3 regions of the Streptomyces desertarenae genome follow, and region 2 is predicted to be linked to each of the others. Evidence: riboswitches for the same ligand, from Rfam matches in the RefSeq annotation. Region 2 holds a riboswitch; each other region holds the start of a gene.
The links. A riboswitch is a leader RNA that binds a small molecule or an ion and turns the genes downstream of it on or off. The one in region 2 is predicted to bind cobalamin.
Positions count from the first base shown of each region.

Region 1: it holds a riboswitch for cobalamin, as region 2 does, so the genes downstream of both, ACFSJS_RS10385 (ribonucleoside-diphosphate reductase subunit alpha) here and ACFSJS_RS09840 ((2Fe-2S) ferredoxin domain-containing protein) in region 2, are expected to answer to the same signal.
Region 3: it holds a riboswitch for cobalamin, as region 2 does, so the genes downstream of both, ACFSJS_RS25710 (cobalamin biosynthesis protein) here and ACFSJS_RS09840 ((2Fe-2S) ferredoxin domain-containing protein) in region 2, are expected to answer to the same signal.

Region 1 is NZ_JBHUFU010000005.1:113,035-116,297, forward strand. It holds gene ACFSJS_RS10385 (ribonucleoside-diphosphate reductase subunit alpha) at 1-1,674, opposite strand, end outside; cobalamin riboswitch at 1,799-1,983, opposite strand; gene mctP (monocarboxylate uptake permease MctP) at 2,469-3,263, opposite strand, start outside.
Region 2 is NZ_JBHUFU010000004.1:378,383-381,645, reverse strand. It holds gene ACFSJS_RS09850 (SulP family inorganic anion transporter) at 1-544, opposite strand, end outside; gene ACFSJS_RS09845 (MerR family transcriptional regulator) at 912-1,295, shown strand; cobalamin riboswitch at 1,353-1,539, shown strand; gene ACFSJS_RS09840 ((2Fe-2S) ferredoxin domain-containing protein) at 1,582-1,989, shown strand; gene ACFSJS_RS09835 (heavy metal translocating P-type ATPase) at 2,216-3,263, opposite strand, start outside.
Region 3 is NZ_JBHUFU010000023.1:39,431-42,693, forward strand. It holds gene ACFSJS_RS25700 (inorganic phosphate transporter) at 1-1,233, shown strand, start outside; gene ACFSJS_RS25705 (hypothetical protein) at 1,326-1,538, shown strand; cobalamin riboswitch at 1,808-1,933, shown strand; gene ACFSJS_RS25710 (cobalamin biosynthesis protein) at 2,071-3,105, shown strand; gene ACFSJS_RS25715 (cobyric acid synthase) at 3,102-3,263, shown strand, end outside.

The DNA of each region.
Region 1 (3,263 bases), on a different contig from region 2:
CGAGGCCTCGTAGGCGGCGAGCATGATGCGCTCGGAGATCCGGGTGGACAGCCGCCGCGCCCCGGGCGAGTCGAAGGGCAGCCGCAGCCGGAAGAACACGTCCTGGAGGCCCATCAGGCCCAGACCGACCGGCCGCCAGCGGGAGTTGGACGCGGCGGCCTGCTCGGTGGGGTAGTAGTTGACGTCGACCACGCGGTCCAGGAAGAGCACGGCGGTGCGGACGGTGGCGTCCAGCCGCTCCCAGTCGACCGCCCCGCCGGGGCGCCCCCCGTCCTCGCGCAGGTGAGCGGCGAGGTTGACCGAGCCCAGGTTGCACACCGCGGTCTCGCCGTCGTCGGTGACCTCCAGGATCTCGGTGCAGAGGTTGGAGGAGTGGACGACGCTGCCCGGCTCGGCGGTCTGGTTGGCCGTGCGGTTGGCGGTGTCCTTGAAGGTCATCCAGCCGTTGCCGGTCTGGGCCAGGGTGCGCATCATCCGTGCGTAGAGGGTGCGGGCCGGGACCGTCCGCACCGCCGACCCGGCGGCCTCGGCGCGGCGGTAGGCGGTGTCGAACGCCTCGCCCCACAGGTCCACCAACTCGGGGACGTCCGAGGGGGAGAACAGCGACCAGTCGGCGTCCGCCTCGACCCGGCGCATGAACTCGTCGGGGATCCAGTGGGCGATGTTCAGGTTGTGGGTGCGGCGGGCGTCCTCGCCGGTGCTGTCGCGCAGTTCGAGGAACTCCTCGACGTCCGCGTGCCAGGTCTCCAGGTAGACGCAGGCCGCCCCCTTGCGCCGGCCGCCCTGGTTGACGGCCGCGACCGAGGCGTCCAGGGTCCGCAGGAACGGCACGATGCCGCCGGAGTGCCCGTTGGTGCCGCGGATCAGCGAACCCCGCGCGCGGATCCGCGAGAACGACAGCCCGATGCCGCCGGCGTGCTTCGACAGCCGCGCGACCTGGTGGTAGCGCTCGTAGAGCGAGTCCAGCTCGTCCCGGGGGGAGTCCAGCAGGTAGCAGGACGACATCTGGGGGTGCCGGGTGCCGGAGTTGAACAGGGTGGGGGAGGAGGGCAGGTAGGACAGCGTGCTGGTGAGCCGGTGGAACCCGGCGACCTCCTCCAGCGCCTCCTCGGAGGAGTCGGCGGCCAGGCCGCAGGCCACCCGCAGCAGGAAGTGCTGCGGGGTCTCGATCACCCGCCGGGTCGCCGGGTGGCGCAGCAGGTAGCGGGAGTGGAGGGTGCGCAGCCCGAAGTAGCCGAAGCGGTCGTCGGCGCCGTCCGCCGCGGCCCGCTCCGCCAGCGCGTCGAGCCGTTCGGCGTGCTCGGCGACGAACCCGGCCGTGCGGTCGGCGATCAGCCCCTCGCGCCGGCCGACCGCCACCGACGCGGAGAAGGACACCGCGCCCTGTCCGGCGGCCTCCTCGCGGATCGCCCGGACCAGCAGCCGGGCCGCGAGCCGCGAGTACTCGGGCTCCTCGGCGATGAGGCCGGCCGCTGCCTCGGTGGCCAGGGACCGCAGTTCCCCCGCGCCGGAGCCGGGACTGCGGCCGCGCAGCGCGGCGGCGGCGACCCGGCCCGGGTCGGTGGCGGGCAGATCGGCGGCGAGGTCGGTCAGGGTGCGCAGCAAGGCGGTACCGGAGCGGTCGTCGTCCTCCGGTGCGGGGGCCGAGACGGGCTCCGCTGCTGAGATGGTCAACTCGGTGCTCTCCCTCGTGGGCCTGCGGCCCCGCGGGGAGGCGGGCACGACGGGCGGACGGGCATGCCCGTCCGGATCGGGGCGTGACCGCGCGCGTCCGCCGGCCCAACCCACGGGGCCCGGACGTGACTGGACACCGTCGGCAGGTCCTCGGACTTGTGGCGGGCGGCCGGCCCGTGCAGACGGCACAGGGGCAGCCCGCCGCACACCGTTGCGGGACAGCTCCGGATTCCCACCGGATTCCCCTGCGGCGACAGCGGGATGAGCATACATCTTGTGCCGTATCGAGCCAGCACCCCAACATGTTGTGTCGTGGTGCCCCTGCGGCCCCGTAGAGGGCGGAAACGGCGGACGGTGCGGGAACCGCCCGGCGCCCCCCGGGCGCCGCGGTCGGCGGGGAGGCGGGGGGGGGACCTCCGCCGCGCGGTTCAGGCGCGGCGCACTTCGTACCCGGTGGCGGGCGCAAGGACTCCGTCGATGGCTCGCAGGAACGCCGCACCCGGCGGCGCCGGGCGGCGGGGCCGCGTGCCGCCGTCCTCCCCGGGTGGGAGTCCCCGGGGATCCGCTGGGAGCGGCGGGCGGAGGCCCGGTCCACCGCCGGGGGCGAAGGCGGGCCGGGTGGCCCAGGGGTCCGGGCGGTCCGCGCGTACTCCCCGCCGCGCACCGCGGAGGCGCCCGCGTCCGGCTGCCCGACCGCCCTCCGCCTCCCCGGCGGCCCTCATGCGGCACCCCGCCGGCGGCGCGGGGACTCCCCGTCGGCGGGGTGCGGGGGTGCGGGGGTGCGGCGGGGCGCCTCAGTGCCGGGCGTCCACCGTGGGCGGGGGCAGTTCCTTCTGGACGCCCGGGTCGCCGGCGTCCGCGGTGTAGTCGCCCGCGGTGGTGCTGTCGAGGCCCTCGGGGGCCTTCACCGCGCGCAGGACCAGGGTCATCACGACCGTGACCGCCAGGTTGAGCACGAACGCCGTCAGGCCGATGTAGCCGATCTCGCCGATGAGCGGGATGGTCTGTGAGCTGCTGGCGAAGTGCTGCTGGGTGGGGCTGGAGGTGTTGTAGGCCACCGCCGTGCCGTAGGCCATGCCGACCGCCCAGCCGGCGAGCAGCGCCCAGCGGTGGAACCACCGGGTGAACAGACCGCCCACGATCGCGGGGAAGGTCTGCAGGATCCAGATGCCGCCCAGCAGCTGGAAGTTGATCGCCACGGTCTTGTCCATGCCCAGGACGAAGACCAGCGCGCCGACCTTGACCAGCAGGGAGGTGACCTTGGAGACCTGGGTCTCCTGCGCGGGCGTGGCGCCCGGTCTGACGAACTCCTTGTAGATGTTGCGGGTGAACAGGTTGGCCGCCGCGATCGACATGATCGCCGCCGGGACCAGCGCGCCGATGCCGATCGCCGCGAAGGCCACCCCGGCGAACCAGTCCGGGAACATGGTCTCGAAGAGCTGGGGGATGGCGAGCTGGCCGTTGTCCACCTTCACCCCGGCCGCGATCGCCATGAAGCCCAGCAGGGCCAGCAGGCCGAGCATCAGCGAGTACAGGGGCAGGATGGTGGTGTTGCGGCGGATGACCTCGCGGCTGCCGCTGGAGAGCGT
Region 2 (3,263 bases):
GGGCGGGCACCACCGTGGTGATCCTCGGGGAGAGCACCATCAGGGCCAGGCCGGCGGCCACCAGCGGGTAGACGGCCCAGGGGACGTCCCGCAGCTCGGGCACCTGGGCCATGAAGATCAGGACGGCGAGGGCGTTGACGAAGCCGACCATCACCGAGCGCGGCACGAAGCGCATCAGCTTCGCCACCCCCAGGGCGCCCAGCGCGATCTGCATCAGGCCGCCCAGGATGACCGCGGCGACCAGATGACCGAGGCCGTGCTCGCGGTTGAGGGGGGCGATCACCAGGGCGACCGCCCCGGTGGCGGCCGAGATCATCGCCGGCCGGCCGCCGACGACCGCGATGGTGACGGCCATGGTGAAGGAGGCGAACAGGCCGACGGCCGGGTCCACGCCGGCGATGATCGAGAAGGAGATCGCCTCGGGGATCAGGGCCAGGGCGACGACCAGTCCGGCCAGCACCTCGGTGCGGAAGACCTTCGCCGAGGAGAGCCAGACGGGGCGGGGCAGGCGCGGCCGGTGGGCCGCGGAGGTGTCAGCGGACATGCATCCGTTTCCGTGTCGGGCGCGCAGGCGGCGGGCGTGCGCGCGCAGGGTGCGCGGCTCCGTGCGGGAGCGGGGGTGCCGGTCGGGCCGCGGCCGTCGTCCCCGACGGGGGCCGGACCAGGGGATCGGCGGGCCCGGGAGGGCCGCCGGTCGGGCGTCGTCGCCCGACGGGACTCGGGAGGGCGGTGTTCCGCCCCTGGATAGACCCTACCCTGACGTGAGAGATGATTTCGTCCGCTGTCCTGTAAATCGCAGGTGAATCCCCTGTGGTGGCTTGTGATCCTTGTCACGCGGTAGGGTTGGACACCACGAACCCGAAAAATGTTCGGGCATCAGAGGGGAAGCGACCGTGACGGACGAGCGACGGATGCAGATCGGCGAGGTGGCCGAGCGGACGGGTCTGTCGCTGCGCACCATCCGGCACTACGAGGAGGTCGGCCTCGTCGTCCCCTCCGCCCGCACCAAGGGCGGCTTCCGGCTCTACACCGCCACCGACGTGGACCGCCTGATGGTCATCCGCCGGATGAAGCCGCTGGACTTCTCCCTGGAGGAGATGCGGGACCTGCTGACGATCACCGACAGGCTCTCCTCCGCGGAACCGCTGGAGGACACCGAACGGGACCGCCTGCGTGAGCGCCTGGACACCTACCGCAAGGTGGCCGACGCCCGCTGCGAGAAACTGCGCGCCCAGCTCATGGCCGCCGAGGACTTCGCCGCCACCCTCCGCCGCCGGCTCCGCGCCGACGCCTGACGCCCCGCCGCCACCGGAGCCGCAAAGGCGCGCCGGGGGCGGGCCGCCCGCCTGCGGGGGTCCCTGCGATGATGGCGGGCGAACAGGCGACGGCGGAACGAGGAAGCCGGTGCGACTCCGGCGCGGTCCCGCCACTGTGATCGGCGAGCGGATCCCGGACACGCCACTGCCCCCGGGCGGGCGGGAAGGCCGGGACGAGCGGCGACCCGAGAGCCAGGAGACTCACGCGGTCGCCTCCTCGAACGGACCCGGGGCGGATCTCCCCGGAAGAGAGGAGCGTGCCGTCGTGCCCAGGGAAGCACGCGAGAAGAGGCCGGCGCCGTGCCGCGTCACGGTGTGCCGGGACTGCTGCTGCGGCACCTCCAAGGTGCCCGGCGTCGACCACGCCGCGCAGCTCGCGCGTCTGCGCCGGGAGACGCGGGTCAGGGTCTCCGGCTGCCTGGACGTGTGCGAGCGGGCGAACGTGGTCGTGGTGCAGCCCTCCGCCGCCGGCCGTGCGGCCGGCGGCCGACCGGTCTGGCTCGGCCTGGTCAACGACCCCGCCGCGACCGAGGACGTCGCCGCATGGATCCGGGCCGGCGGTCCGGGGCTGGCGCCCTGCCCCGACGTGCTGGAGCTGTACGTCTTCCCGGCGCCGCGGAGTCGCCGGGCCGGGCCGGACGCGCCGCCGCGCGACACCGCACCCGTGCGCTGACCGGTCCGCCCCGCGGCGCCCGGCCGGACGCACCACCCCGGCCGGACGCACCACCCCGGCCGGGCGCCGCGGCCGGGAGCGGGCACCCGGCGCGGGCGCCCCGTCCCCGGTGCCGGTCCCGGGGAAATATTGTGCCAAGCGAAGGACGGACCCGGCCGGTGCCCCAGGGGGCGTCACCGCCCGCGGCCGGGCGCCCCCGCGGGAACGGCGCGGCGGGTGCGCCCCGTCACGCCGGTCGCGCCGCCGAGGCGTTCCGCCAGGCGGTCCCGCGCAGCAGGCGCAGGCCGTTGAGGGCGACGACGACGGTGGACCCCTCGTGCCCGGCGACGCCGAGCGGCAGCGGCAGGGTGCCGAACAGGTCCCAGGCGACCAGCACGGCGATGAACACCCCGGCGACGGCGAGGTTCTGGACCACCAGCCGGCGGGCGGCCCGGGACAGCCTCACGACGGCCGGAACGGTGGCCAGTTCGTCGCGGACCACGACGGCGTCGGCGGTCTCCAGGGCGAGGTCGGAGCCGGCCCGGCCCATCGCGACGCCGCAGTGCGCGGCCGCCAGTGCGGGGGCGTCGTTGACGCCGTCGCCGACGACCATCACCCTCCGGCCCTGCCGCTCCCACGCGCGGACGGCGGCGGCCTTGTCCTGGGGGAGGAGGCCGGCGCGGACGTCGGTGATGCCGACCTCCGCGGCCAGGCGCTGCGCGGCGCGCTCGTTGTCGCCGGTCAGCAGCACCGGCGGGCGCCCGGTCAGCTCGGTCAGCGCGGCGACGGTGGCGGCGGCGTCCGGCCGCAGCCGGTCGGCGATGCCCAGGACGCCGACCGGGACCCCGTCGCGGAGGACCACGACCGCGGTGCGCCCGGCGTCCTCCAGGTCCCGCACCAGGTGCCGCGCCCGGGAGTCGGCCCGGTCGGCGCCGGCGGGCAGGAGCCGGGCCGGGGAGCCGACCTGGACCGTGTGGCCGTCGACGGTGGCGCTCACGCCCCGGCCGGGGGCCGAGGCGAAGCCGGTCGCGTCGGCGACGGTGAGGCGGCGTTCGCGGGCGGCACCGGTCACGGCGCGGGCCAGCGGGTGCTCGCTACGGTGCTCGGCCGCGGCCGCCAGGGCCAGCAGGCCGTCGTCGGTCAGCCCGCTGTCCGGCAGGGGGCGCAGCTCGGCGACGCGCGGGGTGCCCTCGGTGAGGGTGCCGGTCTTGTCGAGGGCGACCGTGTCGACCTGCCCGAGGCGTTCCATGGCGACCGCGGACTTGGCCAGTACGCCGTGGCGGCCGGCGTTCGCG
Region 3 (3,263 bases), on a different contig from region 2:
GAAAACATCACGCTTCTCATCGGGATCGTGATCGTCACAGCCTTGGTGTTCGACTTCACCAACGGCTTCCACGACACGGCCAACGCCATGGCCACCACCATTTCCACCGGGGCTCTCAGGCCCAAGACGGCGGTGGCGATGTCGGCGGTCCTCAACCTCGTCGGCGCCTTCGTGTCGGTCGAGGTCGCCGCGACCATTTCCAAGGGCCTCATCAACGAGGACTCCGGCATCGAACCGGCGGTGATCTTCGCGGGGCTGGTCGGCGCCATCATCTGGAACCTGCTGACCTGGCTGGCCGGACTTCCCTCCAGCTCCTCGCACGCCCTCATGGGCGGCCTGATCGGCGCGACCATCGCCTCGGTCGGCGTCGGCGCCGTCTCCTTCGACGCGGTCGTGATGAAGGTCCTGATCCCGGCCGTGGTCGCCCCCCTGGTCGCCGGCGTCGCCGCGATGCTCGCCACCCGCCTCACCTACCGGCTCAGCCGGAGCAGCGACGAGCAGGAGGTCGCCAAGGGCTACCGGGCCGGGCAGATCGCCTCGGCCGCCCTGGTCTCCCTCGCCCACGGCACCAACGACGCCCAGAAGACGATGGGCGTCATCACCCTGGCCCTGATCTCGGGCGGCGCGCTCGGCGCCGACGCCGACCCGCCGCTGTGGGTCATCGCCTCCGCGGGCATCGCCATCGCGCTGGGCACCTACCTGGGCGGCTGGCGCATCATCCGCACCATGGGCAAGGGCCTCACCGACATCCGTCCGGCGCAGGGCTTCGCCGCGCAGACCAGCTCGGCCGTCACCATCCTGGCCTCCTCCCACCTGGGCTTCGCCCTCTCCACCACCCAGGTCTGCTCCGGCTCGATCATGGGCTGCGGCCTGGGCCGCAAGGGCGGTGCGGTGCGCTGGAGCACCGCGGGCCGCATGGTCGCCGCCTGGGGCCTGACGCTCCCGGCCGCCGGCCTGGTCGCCGCGGGCTCCGCCCTGCTGGCCACCCAGGGCGACTGGGGCGTCACCACGGTCGCGGTCCTGGCCGTGGCCGCCATCGCCGCCATCTGGTTCGCCTCCCGCCGCGAGCCGGTGGACCACACCAACGTCAACGACGTCGAGGCGGACACCGCCGAGGAGGCGGGCGTGGTCACCGCCGCCCTGCAGGCCGTCGCCCCGCCGCCGACCGCCGCCGCCCTGGAGGAGGCCGAGGCCGCCGCCCGGAGCGGGAAGACCGCCGTCTCCGCCTCCTGAGGCGCCGCTCCGCGCCCTGCCCCTCCCGGGAACCCGATCCCCCGCACCCACGCGGTCTCCGCACGGGTCGCAGACACGAAGGAAGAAGCACCATGGACATCGACTGGGCCGCTCTCGGCCAGGTCTTCGGGGTCAGCCTCGTGATGACGGTCGGCCTGGTGGGCATGTTCACCCTCGGCATCGTCGGCTCGGCCGGCGGACGCGGGAAGGGCGGCCCCGCCTCCCCGGCCCGCCTCGGCTCCTACGCCTGCTACGCCCTGTGCGCGGCGGCCGTGGCCTACGGCATCTACATCATCGCGGCCTGAGCCGGCCGTCCGTCCCGCCACCGGCGCCCCGGCGGCGGGACGGCCGGCCGCCAGTACCCCCGGCACGAGAGCCGAGCGGGCGTCCGGCACACCGCGCCGGGCGCCCGCTCGGTGTTCCGGGCGGACGCCCCGCGCCGCGCACCGGTGGGCGTCCGCCGCGCGCGGCGGGCCCGTGTGCGCTTCCGCACAGTGCGCCGCCGCAGGTCACGGCCGAGTTGACGCGCCCTCCCGGGCGTGGTGGACTTCCCGTTGCCCAACGGCGGCAGGAGAGGAAGCCGGTGCGAATCCGGCGCGGTCCCGCCACTGTCACCGGGGAGCGCTCCCCCACCCAGCGTCACGGCCCGCACATCGGGCTGGAAGGCCGGGGGAAGCGCCGATCCGGGAGCCAGGAGACTCTCACCGCCGGTCACGTCGAGCCAGGGCGAGGACCCTGAGTGAGGACATACCGCCATGCACGGCACCCTGCCCGCGTCCGCACCGCCGCTTCCCCCCGCGCACAGGTCAGCACGAGGCGTGACGGCCCGCTGACGCGATGCGTGCCCACCGCACGGCGACCGCTCCCGCGGATCCCGCCGCGTCCCCTGCCGCCCCGGCCGCGTCCGGCGCGGCCTGCGCCTACGCCTGCGGAGCGGTGCTGGGACACCTGATCGACCTCGTCGCCGGCGACCCGCGCCGCGGCCACCCCGTCGCCGCCTTCGGGCGTGCCGCCGCGGCCGCCGAGCGGCTGCTGTGGCGCGACCACCGCGGCGCGGGCGCCCTGTACGCCGCCGTGTGCGCGGGCGGGACCGCGGCGGCCGCGGCGGCGCTGGACCGCGCCGTGCGCCGCTCCCCCGCCGCCCGCACCGCGCTGACGGCCGCCGCCGCCTGGTCGGTGACCGGCGGCAGCAGCCTGGCCCGCGAGGCCCGCACGATCGCCGCCGCCCTGGAGGCCGGCGACGTCGGGGCCGCGCGCGCCCGGCTGCCGCACCTGTGCGGCCGGGATCCCCAGGCACTGGACGCCGACGGCATCGCCCGCGCGGTGGTGGAGTCCGTCGCCGAGAACACCTCCGACGCCGTGGTGGGCGCCCTGGTGTGGGGGGCGGCCGCGGGCGTGCCCGGACTGGCCGGCTTCCGGGCCGTCAACACCCTGGACGCGATGGTCGGCCACCGCTCGCCGCGCCACCTGCGCTTCGGCTGGGCCTCCGCCCGCCTGGACGACGCCGCCGGGTGGCCCGGCGCCCGGCTGACCGCGCTGCTGGCCGTCCTCGCCGGCCCGGACCCCCGCGGCGCGCTGGAGGCCTGGCGCGCGGACGCCCGCCGCCACCCCAGCCCCAACGCCGGTGTGGTGGAGGCGGCGTTCGCGGGCGCGCTGGGCGTACGGCTGGGCGGGACGCTGTCGTACGGCGGCCGCGTCGAGCACCGCCCGGTGCTGAACCCCTCCGGTCGCCCGGTGCGCGTGGCCGACATCGAGCGCACGGTGCGGTTGTCGCGCCGGGTGAGCGCTCTGGCGCTGGTGCTGTGCGCCGGTGCCGGTGCGCTGCGGGAGCGGAGGGCCGCCCGTGCGGCGGCCCGGAGGAGGGACCGGTGACGGATTCCACGGCGGCTGGTGCGGGAGGCGTCGCGGCGGGCGGCGGCCTGCTGGTGGCGGGGACGACCTCGGATGCGGGCAAGAGCGTGGTCACGGCGGGGATCTGCCGCTGGCTGGCCCGCCGGGGCGTGAAGGTGGCGCCGTTCAAGGCCCAGAAC